DNA from 3 places in the Nocardioides humi genome. Region 3 is predicted to be linked to each of the others. Evidence: predicted binding sites of a transcription regulator. Region 3 holds the regulator's gene; each other region holds the start of a gene.
What was found. Region 3 encodes LexA, which represses DNA repair genes until DNA is damaged. Its sites were predicted from a motif close to TCGAACANNTGTTCGA; they were not measured.
Positions count from the first base shown of each region.

Region 1 (4,426 bases), 130 kb from region 3:
CGGCTTCGCCGAGGCGACCACGGACGGTCAGGTCCAGAGCCAGAGCAGCCTGCGCACCCACTTCTCGCCCAACGGCATCGCGGTCGACCCGAACACGACGTACGACGGCACCAACGACCCGACGATCATCACGACCCACGTGCGTCAGCAGGGCTACGACCCCGTCACCGACACGTCGGTGGGCTACGGCGGCGGCATCGTGATCTGGAAGGCCTCGCAGGGCGCCCCCACCGACGCCGACCGGCTGTGGAAGTTCGACGACGGGGAGCAGATCTCCGACGGCTCGCGCCGGATCGCGGTCAACTCGGAGACCCACAAGGCCTATATCGGGAACTTCGCCCAGGGACGCTCCGCCGACCCGTCCAGCCGACGCGGCTACATCACCGTGATCGACCTGCCGACCAAGACCGTCGACGCGCGGATCGCGATCCCGGCGCCAGCCGCCGTGACGGACGAGGTCAAGGACGGCGGCCCGATCGGGGTCACCGTCGACGAGGCCAACAACGACGTCTACGTCGGTCAGATCACCCAGGACAACACCAAGCTCACCAAGCTGTTCCGGATCGACGCCGACGGGCTGAACACCTCCAACCCGAAGGACAAGACCCTCAACGCGAGCAAGGTCGTCGAGCTCGACGCCGCCGTGCCGGGCAACGCCCGGCCGACGTACGACCCCACGGACAAGCGCCTCTACGTCTCCTCGTACCAGGCGAAGGTGATCTCCGTCGTCGACGCCGACCTCGCGAGCCCGTCCTACGGCACGGTCATCGAGACCATCCAGACCGGCCAGACCAACTCGGTCGAGGTCGACGCCGAGCGTGACCTGCTCTTCTCCGCCAACCTGCAGGACAAGGAGGTCGTGGTCTACAGCACCGAGACCTTCGAGGAGCTGCTGCGACTGCCCACCTCGGGCAACGTCTCCGCGCTCGCCGTCGACCCGGTGACCCACCAGGTGTGGGCGTCGAGCTTCGGCACCTCCGCCGGCGGAGTGACCGACGTGTTCACCCTCAAGGCCCCGGCCAAGACCGACGTCCCGTCGACCCCGGCGCCGGCCGCCACGTCCACCACCGCCAAGGCCCCCAAGAAGGTCAAGGCCAGCAAGCGCGCCAAGGTCACCGTCACGGTGGCCCCCGCCGCCGGCGGCCAGGTGACGGTCACCGCGACCAAGGGCAAGAAGACCAAGACCGCCACGGCCACCGTGTCGGCCACCGGCGTCGCCAAGGTCAAGCTGCCCAAGCTGCAGAAGGGCAAGTGGAAGGTGACGGCGACCTACGCCGGCAGCCCCACCCACGCGGGCTCGACCAGCTCCACGGTGAAGGTGAAGGTCACGAAGTAGTGGCTGCGCGCCAGCGCTGACCCGAGGGCCCTCCCCGATGCGGGGAGGGCCCTCGTTGCGTTTGCGGGGGACACGATGCTCAGCCGACCCGGATCCCCCTCAACTCGAGAGGGAGCGACGCGAAATCCTCGATCCGCGCGAGGAGATCCGATTCGTCCCTGGAGGTCACGCCAGCACTCCACCGCGAGGCTCACGTAGCGAAAGCCATGGCGTTTCCGCAGGTCCTGCCAGGCCCGTGACTGGCTGTTCACGGCGGCCGCCTTCTCAAGACGGGAGAGGAACGGGCTGCGGGCGTAGGGCAGGTCTTGTCGAGGCTCAGGCCCCAGGCCCTGGTAGATCTGATCCACGGTTCGATGGTGATGTGCGTGCGCACCGGCACCACTGTCCCGGAGAAGATTCTGGGGTCGACCGTTCCCTCGAGCCCGAGCACGTTGTTCACCGCATCGGCAAAGCCGATCTCCAGCCTGTCGCAACTGAATCGACCTTCGGCGGGCGTCCGCACAGGCGTGCCAGAGAATCAGACCCAGCCGGCGGTCATCGATTCCAGTCCGAGCCCCACCCACTCGGACGTGGCCCGCCTCGTGCCGCGAGCCACTCTGCGATGGCAGCGTGGAGTCCGTTGCGTTCGCAGATCTCATGGAAGGTCGCGACCTGGCGAGGAGCTGCGCGACCTTCTTCTCGCCGAGCGAGGAGACGAAGCGTGCGGCGGCGGCCGCATCGATGCTCCGCCCGGAACATCCCGAAGCGGTCCACAACAGGCGAAGCCCGCGGAGTTCTTGGCCGATTGACGCGTCGATCACGTGCAGATCTTTCTCACACCAGGACTGCGTCCATGCTTGTCTCCCGCCACGCACCTGTCAGGAGAACCGAAGAGTTGGACAGACTCCGATCATTCTGTTCAAACACATGTTCGAATCCGTGGTAGGATCGACGTACGTCGACCACTCGGGAAAGGCGACCATCCGTGACCGTCGCATCGCTCGTTCAGCAGCCTCTGCTGGCCGCGGTGGAGACGTGTCGTGAGGCGCTGGCCGAGGTGGCTGACGCCCAGCCGCTGTACCTGTCGACCACCGAGAAGGAGCAGTTGCTGATCCAGGCCACGCGACTGGCGGCGCAGGTCGAGGAGCTGCGGCTGCGGACCCTGGCCGACGCAGGTGATGTGGCTGTTGTTCACGGTGCGCGGGACACAGCCGCGTGGCTGGCCCACGCCGCCCACATCGACCCCGCGCCCGCCCGAGCCGACCTGCACCTCGCCCACGCGCTCGAGCAGCGACCGCACGTGGTCGAGGCGATGCGCACCGGGACGGTGAGCCCAGCGCAGGCACGCGTGATCACGGCGGCCGTCGGGGATCTGCCCGACCGGCTCGGGCCCGAGATCCTCGACGACGCCGAGGCCCGGCTGGTGGCCTATGCCGCGGAGTTCGGTCCGGTCGAGCTGCGCCGTCTGGGGCGGCGGATCCTCGACGTGCTGGCGCCCGAGATCGCCGAGGCCGAGGAAGCCAGGCGTCTGGAAGCCGAGGAGCAGAAGGCTCGCGACAAGGCGTCGTTGAAGTTCCGCGACCTCGGCGACGGCAGCTCACGCCTGTCCGGGGTCTTGCCTACCACCGCCGTCGAGCGGCTCAAGACCTACCTCGACGCCCACACCAACCCGCGGCGCATCACCGACGGTACGGACGTGGCGGAGGCGGTGGACGGGAATCCTGATCTCGCGCGGACCCCGTTCCACCGCCGCCGGGCCTGGGCGTTCATGGACCTGCTCGAGCTGATCGACCCCGACGCACTGCCCGTCCACGGCGGGGACGCCACCACCGTGGTGGTGACCATCGGTATCGACGAACTCCGCACCGACCTCGCCACCGCGGGGATCCTCACCACCGAGGGCGAAGAGTCGATGTCGGCGTCCGAGGCACGGCGTCTGGCCTGCCAGGCCAAGATCCTCCCGGCAGTCCTCGACGGCCGGGGGCGGGTGCTCGACCTCGGCCGCTCCGCACGACTCTTCCAACCCGCCCAACGGGTCGCGATCCGCCTGCGCGACCACACCTGCCGGGCTGAGGGCTGCACCATCCCCGCCCGCTGGTGCCACCTGCACCACCACGACCCCTGGTCCCGCGGCGGCACCACCGACCTCGACCAGGCCGTCACCCTCTGCGCGCACCACCACCAACGCATCCACGACCACCGCTACACCCACGAACGGCTGCCCGACGGCATCCGCTTCCACCGACGCACATGAGGCCGGACAGGAAACACTGATCGAAAAGGGCGCCACACCGTTCTGCTCGTCGAGTAGCGAGCGTGTCGAGAGGCCGGGTATGTGCGTCTCGATACGCCCTCGCCCAGGGGCTCGGGCTACTCGACGAGCAGACGCCCCACGCGGAACCTCAGCGGCGCCAGTGCCACGTCCGGGCCAGGGCGTCGGCGACCGCGCCGCGCCACCAGGCGTAGTCGTGACCGCCGTTGTAGCCGGTGGCGCTCACCTCCACCCCGGCCTCGCGGAGGCGGCGGGCGAGGTCGTGGTGGGGGCCGGCGAGGACCCACTCCTGCCGGCCGTGGGCCAGGTCGACGCGCGGGCGCGGGCCGGGGCGCGCGGCGAGGGCGGCGAGCTCCGTCCCGAGGTCGTCGAGCCACAGGGAGGCGGACTGGCTCAGCGCGATGCCCACGAGGTCGGGGCGGGCGAGGGCGATGCGCAGCGCGGTGAGGCCGCCGAGGCTCTGGCCGACGACACTCACCCGCTCCGGCGCCGGCACCCAGCCCCGGCGGGTCAGGTCCGGCAGCAGGTGGTCGAGGACGTAGGCGGCGGTGGCGTCGCCCTCGGTGCCGCCCATCTCCGTCCACCGGGCGTCCCGGCCGCCGGAGGGGAGGAAGACCGCGCGCAGGGGCGGGACGACGGCGTCGGCGACCAGGTGGTCGAGGGTGGTCGGGAGGGACTGGACGGACGTCCACACCTCGCCGTCGAGCACGAGGAGCAACGGGGAGCCGATGTCGGCACCGGGGGCCTCGTAGGTGATCAGCTCGCGGCCCAGCGGACCGGTCTCCTCGGCGAGGACGCCGCGCGCGACGTCCGGCCGGGGCTCGAGCCACGGCTGGGCG
Region 1 covers NZ_CP041146.1:1,421,001-1,425,426, forward strand. Annotated here, with positions in the region: gene FIV44_RS06990 (Ig-like domain repeat protein) at 1-1,336, shown strand, start outside; gene FIV44_RS06995 (hypothetical protein) at 1,584-1,838, opposite strand; gene FIV44_RS07000 (HNH endonuclease signature motif containing protein) at 2,301-3,569, shown strand; gene FIV44_RS07005 (enterochelin esterase domain-containing protein) at 3,718-4,426, opposite strand, start outside.
Region 1: FIV44_RS07000 (HNH endonuclease signature motif containing protein) is a predicted target of LexA. The motif match lies at 2,235-2,250, and genes of this name have one in related genera.

Region 2 (4,426 bases), 1.8 Mb from region 3:
GGCGACCGGGAGATTCTCCGCGTCGGGCTGGGCGGCGCGCGGTGGTCGATCACCGACCCCGAGGACGACGGGCCCGCCGAGAGGCTCTTGGAGCTGGCGATCGAGGCGGGCGTGACCTACCTCGACACGGCCCGCGCCTACACGACCCGTGACGGCGAGGCGCACAACGAGCGCCTGCTGAGGCGGGTCCTGGACCGCATCGGAGCCTGGGACGACGTGCTGGTCGGCACCAAGGGCGGACACTACCGAGCCGACGACAGCTTCCCGATCGACGCGTCGCCGGCCTCGTTGAGACGCGACTGCGAGCGCAGCCTGGGCGCGCTGGGACGGGATCGCATCGACCTCTACTATCTGCACTTCCCGGACCCGCAGGTGCCCTTCGCCGAGAGCGTGGGAGCGCTCGCTGAGCTGCGGAGCGAGGGTCTGGTCGGCGAGGTCGGGCTGTGCAATGTCACCACGGCCCAGTTCCGGGAGGCACTCGGGATCGTCCCGGTGGCGGCGGTGCAGAACCGGATGTCGCCGTACGCTCCCGTCGACACGCCCCTGCTCGCCCTGGCCGCCGAGCGCGGCGCATCCTTCTTCGCCTATTCCCCGCTCGGCGGTACGACGCCCCCGGTCGGCGCCGACGAGCTCAGTCCGGCGGCGCTGGACGCGGCGCGAGAGCGTGGTGTCACCACGCAGACCGTGCTGCTCGCCTGGCTGCTCGGCCACGGGGACCACGTCGCGGTCGTGACCGGGGCACGTCGCCCCACTACGCTCCGGGCATCACTGCGCGCCGTCGATCTCGGGCTCACGGTGGCCGAGCACGACGCGATCGCCGCCGACCTGGCGGAGCGCTGGTGAAGCCCTCATCGACCGGGCTGGCGGCCCCTGGCTAGGGCCTGGGCTCGTGTCGCCGGGCAGTCTCCTAGTTGCGCCGGTGGAAGCGGATGTCGCCGTTGGGTAGTCGTTGGTGGGTGTAGTGGTGGTCGTGGATGCGTTGGTGGTGGTGTGCGCAGAGGGTGACCGCGTGGTCGAGGTCGGTCGATCCTCCGTTTGACCAGGGGTCTTCGTGGTGGAGGTGGCACCAGCGGGCGGGGATGGTGCAGCCCTCACCGCGACAGGTGTGGTCACGCAGCCGGATCGCAGCACGTTGGGCGGGTTGGAACAGTCGTGCGGAGCGGCCGAGGTCGAGGACCCGTGCGTGACCGTCGAGAACAACAGGGAGGATCCGGGCCTGACAGGCCAGCCGGCGGGCCTCGGTGGCCGAAATCGACTCCTCGCCCTCGCCGCTGCCGGTGAGGATCCCCGCGGTGGCGAGATCGGCACGGAGCTGCTCGATGCTCACCGTGACAACGACCGTGGTCGCATCACCCCCGTGCACGGGTAGGGCGTCGGGGTCGATGAGCTCGAGCAGGTCGATGAACGCCCACGCCCGGCGACGGTGGAACGGGGTCCGCGCCAGATCCGGATTCGCCTCCACAGCTTCACGAGTGCCGTGCTCACGCCGTGCCGGGTTGGTATGGGCGTCGAGGTAGGTCTTGAGTCGCTCCACGCAGGTGGTGGGCAGGATCCCGGTGATGCGGGAGGAGCCGTCGCCGAGGTCGCGGAACTTCAACGAAGCCTTCTCGCGTGCCGCTGCCTCTTCGGCTTCGAGACGTTTCGCTTCTTCGGCTTCGGCGATCTCGGGAGCCAGGACGTCGAGGATCCGCCGTCCCAGACGCCGCAGCTCGATGGGGGCGAACTCGGCGGCGTACTCGACGAGCCGGGCCTCGGCATCCGCGGCCAGTCCGGGTCCGAGCCGGTCAGGTAGGGCGTCGATGGCCTGGGTGATCACCCTGGCCTGTGTCGAGGTCACCTGCCCAGCTCGCATCGCCTGCGCCACCCGTGGCCGGGTCTCGAGCCCGTGGGCCAGGTGGAGGTCCGCACGGGCCGGCGCGGGGTCGATGTGGGCGGCGTGAGCGAGCCACGCCGCCGCGTCCCGGGCACCGTGCACGACGGTGATGTCACCGGCGTCGGCCAGGGTCCGCAACCGCAACTCTTCGACCTGCGCCACCAACGCGGTCGCCTGGAGCAGGAGTTGCTCCTTCTCGGGCGTCGACAGGTACAACGGCTGGGCGTCAGCCACCTCGGCCAGCGCCTCGCGACATGTCTCCACCGCCGCCAGCAACGGCTGCTGAACAAGCGGAGCCAGGCTCATGATCCGGACCTTCCCGAGTGGTCGACGTACGTCGAATCCTACCACGGGACTCGAACAAATGTTCGAACGACCTGCCTTTTGTGGATGCCTGTGGACACTGGTGGTCCGCGCCAGCAGCGCGCACGCCGTTGGCGGTCAGGCGAGCAGATCGTCGACGAGCAGGTCGATGACCGCCTCCTCCTCGATCGCCCGGCCGTACTCGGACATCGCCACGGCCAGGGCCGGATCCCAGAGGCTGGAGGCGGGGACGCCGCTGAGATCGATCGAGGGCACATCGAGGTTCGCGGCAGCGCGGTAGTCGCTCGACACGAAGCGCCACGGCGTCCACGGGACACGGGTGCGCAGGAAGGCAGCCACGCGCAGCCCCGGCCAGTCGAAGTCGCCGTGGTAGCGACACTCGGCTCCGTGCGCGGTCAGTAGTGCCAGCAGTTCGACGACGGCGGTGCTGGGCTGTCCCCAGGTGCACACCAGGACCGGGTCTTGCCGGACGGTTGGTGCGGTCTCGTTGCCCGCGACGGCGGCCCAGCGTGTCGCCGCCAGCTCGACGACCGTAGGGTTCTCGCACACGTGGACCACCCGGTCGGACCGCAGCGACGCGATGCCGCCCGACCGGACCTGGTCGAGAGTGAGCACCAGAGGCGCCCTGGCTGCGCGCATCTGCTCCGCGCATGCCGAGGTCGCCGCCGCGAGGCTCGTGCCCTCGCTGTGCGCGGCGCCGCTCAGGCCGAGAGCCAGCACGGTGGAGGCGACATTCGACATCACGACACCGGCAGCTGCCCACACCTCGCGAGTTGAGCGGGCCCGGCTGGATCCGCCTGCGAAGGAAGCCGCGACCGCACCGACCGCCAGGCGTCCGAGCGCCCTGGAGTCGTCGAGGGCGTGCGCATCGCCGAGCACCCGGCGGGCGAGGACCGCCAGCGGCTCGCCCTGGACCGGCAGCTCGTCCATGACCGCGCGCAGTTGTGTGACCAGTTGCGCGCCGACGTCGGGGCCAGGCGCCCGGTCGGTACGGCGGGCCTCGGCTCCGGCTGCTCGCTTCAGGCCGCCGCCGGCGCAGAATCCGGACCACCACTCGGCAAGCCGGCTCGGACCATCGTCGAGAAGGTCCTGCTCGACCGCCCGCCACGCCTCGGCCTCGCGCTCCGCGAGCGCGCGCTGGTCGACGACCGGTCCGGTCAGCGCGACCACGGCGTCGGCCAGCCCGGGCGGCCACGGCCCGCGGCGCAGTACCTCGTCGACGGCGGCGAGGTCGATTCGCAGCGACGTACCGGACCGACGCGGACGACCCACCAGCCGGACCGCCGCCTCGCGCTGGAGCTCGTTCGGCGAGTCGAGCCGGACGACGCCGGTCAACGCACCTCCACCGGCGCCGAGGATCCGTGACCGCACCCGTTCCACGAGCCATGCCATCTCCGGCGGCCCGAGGAGTCGTCGTACCGCGGCGAGATCGCCGCCGTGGTCGGTCATCCGAACAGGGAATCCCCGTCCTGACCGGTGGCCGCCGCGGTGGTGAGTGCGGTGGCGCGTGCGTCGGCGTCCACGTCGTTGTCGCGTCGGCGGGCCCGGCCGTCCCAGCGCCACCGGGTCACGCCGACCGCGTCGACCCCTTCGATCCGGGAGAGCTGGGCGATCGACAGTCCGGGAACCTCCGGATAGCAGCCCCACTCGCGTTCGCTGGTCATCACCACGTCCAGGTCGAAGGTGGCGAGCAGGCCGAGCGACTTCGCGCGCGAGTCGTCGTCGACGCCGGCGAATGCCTCGTCGAGCAGGATCAGTCGCGGGGCGTGTGGATCGGCTGAGTTGTAGTGGGAGGCCGCAGCGGCGAACAGCGGGACCGACACCGCCAGCACCTTCTCGCCTCCCGACGCCGGTCCGGATGCGGAGCGCCAGCTGCCGTGCTGCCAGCGCTCGACGGCGAAGGTGTGCCACTGGCGGTAGTCCAGTGCCTGCTCCAGGTGCTCCTGCCAGCCGCCGGTGGGATCGGCCTGCCGGATCTCGGCGATCCGTGCCTGGAGGAAGCCGCCGATCGCCTCACGGTCCTTCGCCGACCAGGTCGCGTCCGAGCGGAGCATCAGCTCGCGCGCCGCGCCCAGCCCCACCGGACCGTCCGCACGCTCGCGCCAGCGGACCCGAAGCTGCATGCCGGTGGAGGTCTTGCGCTCGGCAAGCTCGCGGTTCATCCGGTCCAGCTGCCTGTCGGCTGCCAGCAGCAGCTCGTGGAGGTGACCCGCGACCTCGTTGACCAGG
Region 2 covers NZ_CP041146.1:3,318,788-3,323,213, forward strand. Annotated here, with positions in the region: gene FIV44_RS16315 (aldo/keto reductase) at 1-843, shown strand, start outside; gene FIV44_RS16320 (HNH endonuclease signature motif containing protein) at 908-2,179, opposite strand; gene FIV44_RS16325 (TIGR02679 family protein) at 2,315-3,646, opposite strand; gene FIV44_RS16330 (TIGR02680 family protein) at 3,643-4,426, opposite strand, start outside.
Region 2: FIV44_RS16320 (HNH endonuclease signature motif containing protein) is a predicted target of LexA. The motif match lies at 2,230-2,245, and genes of this name have one in related genera.

Region 3 (4,426 bases):
GGCGGTGCAGCAGGAGCGGCGGAGCTCCCATGAAGAAGGGGAAGGTTGGTGGCCCGGCAGGCAGCTTCCCCACTACCTGCCGGGCGTCTGTGGTCAGCCCGTCGGGGCCGTGGCGATCTCCGAGGCGAGCTGGTGCTCGGCCCGCATCAGGGAGATCTCGTTCTCGAAGTCGGCGGCGGAGTCGAAGCCGCGGTAGACGGAGGCGAACCGGAGGTAGGCGACCTCGTCGAGGCGACGCAGCGGCGGCAGGATCGCCAGGCCCACCTCGTGGGCGGCGACCTCCGGGCTGCCGGCAAGCCGGAGCTGGTCCTCGACCTCCTGGCCCAGCCGGGCCAGGTCGTCCTCGTCCACCGGGCGACCCTTGCAGGCCTTGCGGACGCCGGCGACGGCCTTCTCGCGGGTGAACGGCTCGGTCGCGCCGGAGCGCTTGAGCACGGTCAGCTGCATGGCCTCGACGGTCGTGAACCGCTTCTCACAGCTCGGCGACTGACAGACCCGGCGGCGCCGGATCGAGCAGCCGTCGTCGGAGACACGGGAGTCGAGGACCTTGGTGTCGTTGTGCTTGCAGTACGGACAGTGCATGGCCCCTCCTCCCGAGACTACGAGCTGTGGACAACCCCCTGCCTGTGGAGAAGCCGGGGCGATCTGTGCGTTTCCACGCCTGTCCTGTGGGTGACGGAGCGTCGTCCTGTGGACTAGATGTGGAGAACTACATCGTTGTAACTACTAGATGTAGTGGTAACCGTACGCCCCGGCCACCACCGATGCAAGCGTGGGCGGACACGAGTTCCACGAGGGGGTCGCCGGGCACGCGTTTGCGCAGGTCACCCCCAGGAACACCGCGCCACGACCGCTTCGGCCCCGGCGTTTCCCGGCCGGCCCCGGGACCGGTGGGCGCGTTGGCTGAGCGTTCCATCCACCCATCGGCAACAATGACCGCCGTGACGGGTGGCAAGCGAGCGGGGAACCGGGCGAAGGCGCGATTCCGCCCTGACCTCCTGCTGCTGGCCGCCGGCATCACCGTCTCCATCGTCGCCTGGGGCTACCTGATCATCGCCGCGATCGACTTCGGCGCCACCGCACGCCACGACGGCAAGACCAGCGCTTGGGCCTTCCTGGCCGTCGCCGCACTCGGCGCCATGCTCTGCCTCTTCCTCGCCTTCATGCTGGCGATCCGGCTCTCGCGCGCCCTCGGCCTGACCTCGAGCCCCACCCCGCGCCCCAAGCGCGATCCGGACACGCCCAAGGGCGGCAAGCGCGCCGCGCGCTGACCCGCACACCGAGAGGCGCGCGAGGGGCGGGATCCGGTTCGGTCGGATCCCGCCCCTCGTCTTCCCCAATCTCCGCTGGGGTCGAGTCAGCGGAGCGTCTCGTGGCGGTCGCCGCGCGACCTGCTCGACAGCAGGCGGGCTCAGCCGACGGCCGGCACCCGCAGCTCCTGGCCGGCGTAGAGGACGCTGCCGTCGATGGTGTTGAGCTGCTGGATGGTGCGCATCATGTCGCGCACGTCGTCGCCGGTGGTCGCCGCGGCGTCGCTGGCGATGTCCCACAGCGTGTCGCCGGGGGCGACGGTGACCAGCTCGATCTGCGGTGCGCCGCCGTCCTCGCGGGTGGCCGCGGAGCCGGCCGCCAGCCACACGGCGGCCAGCGTCACGACGCCGAGCGCCAGCAGGAAGACGACGAGGCGGCCGCGCCGGGTCAGCCGGACCTGGCCGCGGGCCGCCGGGCGGCGGGCTGCGCTCGTCGTACGGCGGGCGGGGGCGACGCGCGGGGCGAGGGTGATCGTGCTCATGGTGTGACCTCCGGGGGAAGTGGACGACGCGGGACCTGTCGGGACTGGTCTAGCGAGAGGGTCCGACGGAAGGGGTTCGATCAGGCGTTCGATCGAACATGTGTACGAGACTAGATCAGGCGTTCGAACATTTCCAGTACCTGTTCGAAAGTTCGTTCGACCGGCGTGTCGCGACACGCGGTTCGAACAGGTGTTTGAAACAGACGGTCGGATTCGGTTAGCGTCGGCACACGGGCCCGGGTCGTTCCGGGCCGCACCCGAGGCCGATCTGGAGGGCATCCCATGGCTGACCGCAAGGGCACCGAGCGCAAGGGCGACGGGCAGGCGAGCAGCGTCTCGGAGCTGCCCGACGGGCCTGCGGACGCGACCGGGCTCACCCCGCGCCAGCAGCGGGTCCTGGCCCACATCAAGGACAGCATCGAGAAGCGCGGCTACCCGCCGAGCATGCGCGAGATCGGCCAGGCCGTCGGGCTCACCAGCACCTCCAGCGTCGCCCACCAGCTGCGCACCCTCGAGGAGAAGGGCTTCCTCAAGCGCGACCCCAACCGGCCGCGCGCGCTCGAGGTCTTCCTGCCCGAGGTGATGGCCGCGCGCCGGGCGATGGGCACCGCCGAGGAGACGGCGTACGACGAGACCGGGATCGGCGACGCCGCGCCGGTCCCCGCCAACGTGCCCGTCGTCGGCCGGATCGCCGCCGGCGGCCCGATCCTCGCCGAGGAGCGGGTCGAGGACGTCTTCCCGCTGCCCCGGCAGCTGGTCGGCGACGGCCAGCTGTTCCTGCTCGAGGTCAGCGGCGAGTCCATGATCGAGGCCGCGATCTGCGACGGCGACTACGTCGTGATCCGCCAGCAGCCGACCGCCGAGAACGGCGAGATCGTCGCCGCGATGATCGACGGCGAGGCGACGGTCAAGACCTTCCAGCGCAAGGACGGCCAGGTCTGGCTGCTCCCCCACAATCCGGCGTTCGAGCCGATCGACGGCACGAACGCGACCGTCCTCGGCAAGGTCACGGCGGTGCTCCGGCGAGTGTGAGGTTTGCCTGACCGGCCGGTGGCATAGGGTCGGGATCGTCCTGTCGCCGTACCTAAGGCCGGTCCCGATGTCTCGTCGCAGCCACTTCCCCCTTGCCGGGCTGCCCCTTCGCCACCTGTTCGTCGCGCTCCTCGCCGCCCTGCTGGCGGTCTCGACGCTCGGCACCGTCGCGCAGGCCGACCCCGCCGCGCCCGCCGACCCGGCGGTCGACGCCGGCGACCCGGTCGCCCAGGAGGTGGCCGAGCAGGCGCTGGAGACGGTGCGGGAGATGCTCGAGCCGGTCCCGTCGGGCGCGACGTCCGACCCGGTCGCCCCGGCCGAGGGCGAGGGCGCGGACCTCACCATGGCGCTGCGCGACCTGGCCGTCACCCGCACCGACCTGCCGACCCACCTGCAGGACGACGCCGGCCGGCTGCTGGCCCGCCCCAACCCGACCGACCCGGTCGGCGGCATCGAGTGCTCCAACGGCTCGGGCCTGCCGTGCTACACGGTTCCGGAGGCCACGCCGGTCTGCGGCAGCGGGATCTGCGTGCACCGGGTGGCGAGCACCGCGGACGCCGCCTCCGCGAGCTACGCGAACGTCGTGCTCGGCGTCCTCCAGCACGTCGCCGGCCGCTACGCCGCCGCCGGCTACCGGCCGCCGGTCGGCGACGGTGCCATCGGCACCTCCAGCGGCGGGGCGGGCAACGGCAGCAACGTCTTCGACGTCTACCTCGCCGACCTCGGTCAGCGCGGCCTCTACGGCTACTGCACGACCGACCAGCGCGTCTCCGGTCACACCACGGCGGCGGCGTACTGCGTCCTCGACAACAACTACGCCGAGTACGGCGCCGTGCCCGGCCCGCTCGCGAACCTCCAGGTGACGGCGGCGCACGAGTACTTCCACGCCGTGCAGTTCGCCTACGACGTCAACGAGGAGACCTGGCTGCTCGAGGCCACGGCCGTGTGGGCCGAGGACGAGCTCTACGACGACATCAACGACAACCGCCAGTACCTCCGGGGCGGGCCGCTCGGCCTGCCCGCGCAGCCGCTGGACTACCGCCGCGGCCTCGCGCCGTACGGTGCCTGGATCTTCTTCAAGTTCCTCAGCGAGCGCTACCCGGCGGTCAACGCACCCGGCGGCCTGCCGACCATCGTCCGCGACGTGTGGGAGCTGGCCGCCGGCGCCCCCAACGCCCGCCAGGCGCTCGGCGCCGCGCTGGGCGTGCGCGGCACGGATCTCCGCAAGCAGTTCGGCTGGTTCGCCGCTGCCAACCGCCGGCCGGCCGCGAACTACAGCGAGGGCGCGTACTACCCGACGGCGTCGCTGTGGCGCGGGGTGAAGCTGAGCGGATCCCGCCGCAGCTTCTCCGCCAGCACCTCGCTCAAGCACCTCGCCTCCCGCACGGTCCGCTTCAAGTCGAAGTTCTCCGGCAAGGCACGGCTGCGCGTCCACGTCGACGCCCCCAACCGCAAGAAGGGCAGCTTCGCGGTCGTGACCATCAAGAAGAAGGGCAAGCCGCCGGTCAGCAAGAAGGTCAAGATCAACAAGAAGGGGAACAAGACGGTGGCCTACCCCTTCGGCAAGAAGGTGAAGTGGGTCGAGGTCACCGTGGCCAACAG
Region 3 covers NZ_CP041146.1:1,547,346-1,551,771, forward strand. Annotated here, with positions in the region: gene nrdR (transcriptional regulator NrdR) at 94-582, opposite strand; gene FIV44_RS07625 (hypothetical protein) at 942-1,271, shown strand; gene FIV44_RS07630 (LysM peptidoglycan-binding domain-containing protein) at 1,412-1,792, opposite strand; gene lexA (transcriptional repressor LexA) at 2,075-2,824, shown strand; gene FIV44_RS07640 (MXAN_6640 family putative metalloprotease) at 2,892-4,426, shown strand, end outside.